2 regions of the Oleiphilus sp. HI0128 genome follow, and region 2 is predicted to be linked to the other one. Evidence: predicted binding sites of a transcription regulator. Region 2 holds the regulator's gene; the other holds the start of a gene.
The links. Region 2 encodes PhoB, which activates phosphate uptake and scavenging genes when phosphate is short. Its sites were predicted from a motif close to TGTCATANNNNTGTCANA; they were not measured.
Positions count from the first base shown of each region.

Region 1: the regulator PhoB is predicted to act here: its motif matches at 1,549-1,566, upstream of A3763_RS15175 (PA3496 family putative envelope integrity protein).

Region 1 is NZ_LWGG01000931.1:5,135-8,844, forward strand. It holds gene A3763_RS15160 (MASE3 domain-containing protein) at 2-472, opposite strand; gene A3763_RS15165 (hypothetical protein) at 660-860, shown strand; gene A3763_RS15170 (hypothetical protein) at 864-1,205, shown strand; gene A3763_RS15175 (PA3496 family putative envelope integrity protein) at 1,233-1,460, opposite strand; gene A3763_RS15180 (MFS transporter) at 1,707-2,933, shown strand; gene glyA (serine hydroxymethyltransferase) at 3,084-3,710, shown strand, end outside.
Region 2 is NZ_LWGG01000853.1:2,857-6,566, forward strand. It holds gene A3763_RS13235 (hypoxanthine-guanine phosphoribosyltransferase) at 1-257, shown strand, start outside; gene A3763_RS13240 (chorismate lyase) at 257-766, shown strand; gene ubiA (4-hydroxybenzoate octaprenyltransferase) at 771-1,652, shown strand; gene phoB (phosphate regulon transcriptional regulator PhoB) at 1,772-2,467, shown strand; gene phoR (phosphate regulon sensor histidine kinase PhoR) at 2,644-3,710, shown strand, end outside.

The DNA.
Region 1 (3,710 bases), on a different contig from region 2:
TTTAGATGCTTGTACAGGGGGGGTTATTGCTGTGATGCAAAGCCCATAAGCTTAGTGCCGCCCCGACGGTCATGATTGAAGCATTGAAAAGGCGGGAAAGCGCCCAGGTAAAAGGAATAAAATCAGTGTTCTGGGCTTGAGCATCGATCACTCTTGCTGATGCCAAGGTATGAAAAATGTCGATCGATGCTGCCGAGAGCAATGCAAGCCCCATGATAGGGAGTGTAATATTACGATGATAGTAGTAATGAACAAACGCAAAGATAGCGCCGATACAGGCAATAGAAATTGCGCTCCATTCGAGAATGGTATGTAGGATAGCTCCCTGCAGCGCTTCCAGCATCGAGCTTTGTGTTGTCACTATATCGACTTTTGTCGGCGCAGCGCCAAAGTCAATTCCTAGCATATTAGGTAAAAAAGGTAGAGTGCAGAGAAAAAATAGCCCAATAGTCAGTTTTTTGGGAGACGTCATTCAAACTTCCGAAATATGGTGACGTGGTGCGATGGCATTAAAGAAGTATAGTAGAAATGTCTTCAAGTTCACGTCAGTATGCAAATAATAGGAAAGTCGCTATGCTTTGGTTACACTGAACAAATGGATAGTCTTGGTATGCTTTTGTTTTTTGGGTGCAACTAGCCAAATTGGGTTTAGATGAATTATGAGCGAACAAGCAAAAGCGCTGATTACCGAAATATTTGATGCAGCTTGTGTTAAGCAGTTTGAAAGCTTGGGCTGTCAAATAGAAGTAACGGATAGAAGTTCATATTCCCGAGAAGTGATGGCTTCGTATATTACGGCAGGCTCTGAAGACCTGACAATTTCTTTGCTATTAAAAACACCGCGTTTACTATTAGCGTAAACTATGCCGATAGTTGATGTAGATAGAATTGGTGACCCAAGTTTTCAAGAAGATTGGAATTGTGAATTGGCCAACCGTTTTCTAGGTAGAATAAAAAATAGCTTGGTGCAGCATAATTGTCGGTTGGCTATCGGTTTGCCCGAGGTGATGAGTAAGTCAGATATGAAACACTTTCACTGCGATGGTGAAGAGATTGTTCGTCACTTTTCCATTAGCAGTGAAATAACCGATAGCGTGATGGACTGCCACCTATACGTAGACTTCCACAACGATGCTCTTTATTTAACTGAAGGCCGTCGACCAGTTGAGGACCAAGGTAACGAGGGCGACTTGGTAATCCTGTAGCGCCTAGCTATTGGGCCAAAACGAACGTTATAAATCGTCCCACCACTCTTTAAGCTCTGCCTCTAAACGCTTTTTCTCCTGATGATCTTCAATTGCTCTTCTTGCTTGGGAGCGGCGCTTTGCACGATCTTTTTTCTTTGATTCGCTTTGCTTTTGATGAAGTTCGTGAGCGATATCCATAAAGTCTACATGGATGGCTTCCAGAGAATTTTCTTGCTCAAAAGTGCTCGGGTTCTGAGATTCATGTGCTTGCATAGTGTGTCTCCTAACTGGCATCGATAAAGTTTCGAAATGTTTACTGTTTTGCATCTCACCTTATTTGGAGCTCAGGCTAGCTTTTGGGTGTGACAGTTTTGTGAAGCAAAAATGACGATTTAGACAAAAATATGGGCTTGTGAAGTAGGTCGCTTGGATGATAGTTTTGCCCGCATTTGAGCTTCTTTGTCAGTACGCTGATGGCAAGAGCTGCTCGTCAAGATCGATGATTTAGGAGAATATAACGTGCCCGTCGCCAGCCTAGCCGTCCTGTTTGCGCTGTACTTTTCTCAAGGCCTTCCTTCGGGAGTGCTAGCTCATGCTTTTCCGGCCATTATGCGAGACCAGGGCGTGTCGCTGGAATATATCGGACTGATCAAACTCCTTGCCTTGCCATGGGCTTTAAAGTTTATTTGGGCTCCCTATGTTGATCGTATCGGTTGGGCTCGTATAGGCGTGCATCGAACCTGGATAGTAGCGATGCAGTTATTGCTTGTCGGATTGCTCTTATTAGCTTCTATGTCTAACTATGAAAGCTTGTTTGGCCCCTTGATTGTTATTTTTCTCATCGGAATTCTACTGGTGAATACCTCGGCCGCGACTCAGGATATTGCAACCGACGGTTTGGCTGTGAAAGTTCTAGCAGAGCGTTTCAGGGGAATCGGAAACAGTGTCCAGGTAACAGGTTTTAAGTTGGGAATGATTTTAAGTGGTAGCGGCTTGTTACTAGGGATAGACCACTTTGGTTGGAGTCTGAGTATGCAGCTTATGGCCTTGTTGTTAGTTCTACTAATGTTGCCAATCTTCACTGGAGCTATCCCTGTTTACCCAAAGGTGACCAATAACTTTGATGCAGGTGTTGCTGATAAAGGCATGGCTAGGGCATTGCCTCTAACTGTCTATAAGGGCTTTTTTAAGCGTTCAAATATGCTTGCTTGGGTATTGGTGTTAATCACCTATAAACTGGCAGACTCCTTAGGCTCGGTAATGATCAAGCCCTTGCTGATCGATAGTGGCTTCTCGCTAGGGGACTTGGCAACGATCACTTTATGGTCTTCTATTGCGGGTTTGCTGGGGGCTGCTTTAGGCGGGTATTTATACCTTCGTCTGGGGGCAAAGAATATGATGCTTATTGCTGGCTTGGCCCAGGCTGTGGGAATTGCTCTCTATACGCTAGTGGACCTGCACTGGGTTGGGATTCTTGGGGTCTATGGTCTAAGTATATTCGAGCAAGCAGTCGACGGCATGTCTACAGTAGCCCTTTTCTCGCTGATGATGGCGCAATGTCGTTCCGGACATGAAGGTGCAGACTTTACCGTTCAGGCCAGTATTCAAGTCTTGGTCTCTGGTTTGGCGGCGGCTCTGGGAGGTCTCTTGGCTGGCATGTTGGGGTATTTTTCTACCTTTGTTGTTGCGGGCGCTGTTGGCTTAGTCAGCTTAGTGTTTGTGTTACATTATTTTCGACAAAAATGATTGATGAAGTTCACACAATAATCGTATAAAATGGCGCTTTTTTGAACGATCAAATTCTGTTCACTCTATATGGCTCATTACAAGAGTTGAAGAATGACTAGGGAATGACCGTTTTGAGGCTTATTTTTTCCTGAATGATAGAGGCGATGAATGTTTACTCGTGATATGACTATAGCTGGCTTTGATGATGAAATAGCAAATGCAATTACTGCTGAAGCAACGCGTCAAGAAGAACACATTGAACTGATTGCATCAGAAAACTACACCAGCCCTCGAGTGATGGAGGCTCAAGGTTCTGCATTAACGAATAAGTATGCTGAAGGCTATCCGGGTAAGCGTTACTACGGTGGTTGTGAGCATGTTGACGTGGTTGAGCAGCTAGCGATTGATCGTGCTAAAGAGTTGTTTGGTGCTGACTACGCAAACGTTCAACCTCATTCAGGTTCGCAAGCCAATGCTGCTGTTTATATGGCGCTTTGCTCTCCCGGCGATACGGTATTGGGAATGAGCTTGGCTCACGGCGGTCACTTGACGCATGGTGCGTCAGTAAGCTTTTCCGGTCGTATCTATAACGCCGTGCAGTACGGTTTGAATGAGCAAACGGGTGAAATCGACTACGATCAGGTTGAAGCGCTTGCTCGTGAACATAAGCCAAAGATGATTGTTGCAGGTTTTTCTGCCTACTCTCGTATTGTTGATTGGCAGCGTTTTCGTGATATTGCTGATGAAGTCGGTGCATTCTTATTCGTAGACATGGCGCATATTGCCGGTTTGGTT
Region 2 (3,710 bases):
CCGTTCTTCTGGTTGATGATATCCTTGATGAAGGGCATACCCTCTTACATGTACAGGATTATTGTCGGCAGCAAGGTGCAGCGCGTGTTCTGACGACGGTTTTATTGGATAAGCAACATGACAGAAAGGCGACCAAGGATCTGCTCGCTGACTATACTTGTTTAAATGTTGAGGATCGTTTTGTTTTTGGTTTTGGTATGGATTATCAAGGCTATTGGCGGAATGCGCCGGGTATTTACGCAGTTAAGGGCATGTGATGCTAAAGCCAGCCGCTCGGCGGATACCCGACTGGAAAGTGCCTAAACAATATGGTTCCTGGGTCTTTGATCAAGGTTCACTTACCAAGAGGCTTATCGAAGCATCAAATAATAACTTTAGTGTGCGTGTCACTTATCAAGGCTGGGCTGTACCAAGTCTTGAGGAGAGGCGGATACTAAAAGTGAGAGAGCGTCAGAAAGCGCTGGTCAGGGAAGTTGAGCTGCTTTGTTTCGGAGAAGTATGGGTGATAGCGCGCAGTATTATTCCGAAAACAACGCTAAGTGGTTATGAAAGACAGCTTCAGTATTTGGGAGATAAGCCTTTAGGCGCATTTCTGTTTAAATCCAGAGTTATGACGCGTAGTAAGCTTGAAAGTGTCTCCTTGGTGAAACAGTTTAAAGAACCCGTATTTGGGCGGCGCTCGGTATTTTTTCTTCGTCAGAAACCATTGCTGGTGAGCGAACTATTTATGCCTCGGGTATTTGAGGCAAGCAAACGAGAGAAATAGGCATATGAATACTCAGAGTAAACCCGCGTTTGCAAGTGTTGCAATGGACTACGTAAGGCTTGCGAGGTTGGATAAGCCTATAGGTATTTATCTGGTTTTGTGGCCAACGCTTTGGGCATTATGGTTTGCTGCCGAGGGCATACCAGCTATGGATGTGTTAGCTATTTTTATCGCCGGCTCTGTTTTCATGCGCTCGGCAGGCTGCGTAATCAATGACTTTGCGGATAGAAAAATAGACGGTCATGTAAAGCGCACTGAAGCTCGCCCTCTGGTGACGGGGCGGGTGAGTGCAAAACAGGCTTTGATCTTTTTCGCCGTTTTATGTCTGTTGTCTTTCATCCTGGTTTTGTTTACCAATAAACTGACAATTTACCTTTCATTTGGTGCACTCGCACTTGCTTCTGCTTATCCCTTCATGAAGCGCTATACTTATTTACCACAGGTGGTCTTAGGTGCTGCATTTGCCTGGTCCGTTCCTATGGCTTATGCCGCGCAAGTGAATGAACTGCCTGCGCATATCTGGTTGATCTATATGGCAACAGTCTTGTGGACCGTTGCTTATGATACGATGTATGCCATGGTCGATAGGGATGATGATATCAAAATCGGCGTTAAATCCACGGCCATCTTATTTGGTTCGGCTGATCGGGCGATTATCGCATTTTTGCAGGTTTTGGTGATATTGACGCTGAGCTTGTTAGGTGAACAGCTTGAAATGGGGCAGTTTTACTTTCTGAGTATTGTCGTTGCGTCGGTACTATTTGTATATCAGCAGCACTTGATTCGCCATCGTGACAGAGATGAGTGCTTTAAGGCGTTTTTGAACAATAACTGGGTGGGTATGGTTTTATTCCTGGGACTGTTTCTAGACTTTTATGTCAGGTGAATTGTAAAACTTCGCAAAAAGGAGCGCTCATTAGGTTCTCAGCATAGGCTTACAGTGTAGTGTCATAAAACTGTAACAGCTTGCCGTTTTAATACAGTTTGATTTTTGGAGTAAGTACTATGTCAGAAAAAACCGTATTAATTGTTGATGATGAAGCATCAATCAGAGAAATGATTGCTGTTGCTTTAGAAATGGCTGATTACAATTGTATCGAAGCTTCAAATGCGCAGGATGCATTTATTGCTATTGTGGATCAACGTCCCGATATGATTTTACTTGATTGGATGTTGCCAGGCACTAGCGGAATTGAATTGGCAAGACGCTTGAAACGCAATGAAGCGACCAGTGATATCCCTATTATTATGCTGACAGCTAAAACCGAAGAGGATAATAAAGTACAGGGTTTGGAAGTCGGTGCCGACGACTATATTACTAAGCCTTTTTCTCCTCGTGAATTGGTTGCTCGTCTTAAAGCTGTACTTCGTCGTGCGACGCCTGCGGGTGTCGAAAGTGAAATCGAAATAGATGGATTGGTACTTGACCCAGTTTGTCATCGCGTTACCGCTCACAATAATTTGCTGAGCATGGGGCCAACTGAGTTTAAGCTACTGCAGTTCTTTATGACGCATCAAGACCGCGTTTATAGCCGTTCCCAGCTACTTGATCAAGTTTGGGGTGGCAATGTCTATGTTGAAGATCGAACCGTTGATGTTCATATTCGGCGCCTTCGCAAGGCATTAGGTGAAAGGCATGAATACCTGGTTCAAACTGTTCGAGGTACTGGCTATCGTTTTTCTGCTCAAGGTGCTGCATAGCGCTTGAGCATTGGTAACTTTGTTATAAAATAAGAAAGGTGGCAAGGAGCTCGATTTTTCATGCACATGACTTCGATCATTGACGAAGGGTGCACACTCTCTGTACCGTTTGCGTTTTAATGGCAAACTATTGAATCAGAGAATGAATCTGTCTTCCTGTGCTGGAGCATAAGGTTATGCACAAACGAATCATCGGTCACTTATACTCCCTTTTTTGGGCTGTGATTGGCTTGCTGGTACTTGGCCTGCTGATTGGGGAATTAGCGTGGGTTCTCGCGATTGGCTGCTTTGCCTACTTAGCCTGGACAATCAGCCAGGCTGTTAAGCTGCATCGTTGGCTTTACAGTGTACAAGAAGACCAAGCAATTCCCGAAAGCCATGGTTTATGGGGCGATCTGTTTGACGGTCTATATCAAATTCAATATCAAAATCGCATTACTCAAGAAAACTTGCGGTCAATGATTGCTCGTGTCCAATTATCTACCAATGCACTAAAAGAGGCTGTCGTCATGACTAACTCTGAAGGTGCGATGGACTGGTGGAATGACTCTGCAAGTACAGTACTTGGCTTTAAACGAGAGTCAGATAGAGGTCAGCTGATAACAAATTTGCTTAGAGACCCTTCCTTTAAGCGATATTTTGAAAGCAAGAATTACGACGAACCTTTAGAGCTACGTTCACCTTTAAATAAAAGTGCAACTTTGCAAGTACATATCACTTTGTTTGGCAAAGATGACCGCTTGGTTTTCGCGCAAGATGTGACGCGTGTGCAGCGACTTGAACAGATGCGGCGTGACTTCGTTAGCAATGTTTCTCATGATATGAGAACGCCATTGACGGTTATTAGAGGTTATATCGAAACCTTCCAGGATGCTGAAGATACACCTAAGAAGTGGCGAAGAGCCTTAAATTCAATGCAAGAGCAAACGAAACGGATGGAAAGCCTGATTAGTGACCTCTTGTTACTCGCCAAGTATGAAACTGAAGGCCTGCCTAGTAATACTCAAGCGATCGATATCGAACCGGTACTACAAGAAGTCTACCGCGACGCACGAGCCTTTAGCGCTGACAAAAATCAGAATATTCGTTTGGACTTTGAAAGCACCAAACCCTGTTTATTTACCGGTGACTCTCGTCAGCTTTATAGCGCCTTCTCAAACCTTGCGTTTAATGCAGTTAAGTATACGCCCACCGGTGGTGATATCGACATCAGCTGGTGGCTGGATGAAGAAGGTGCTCACTT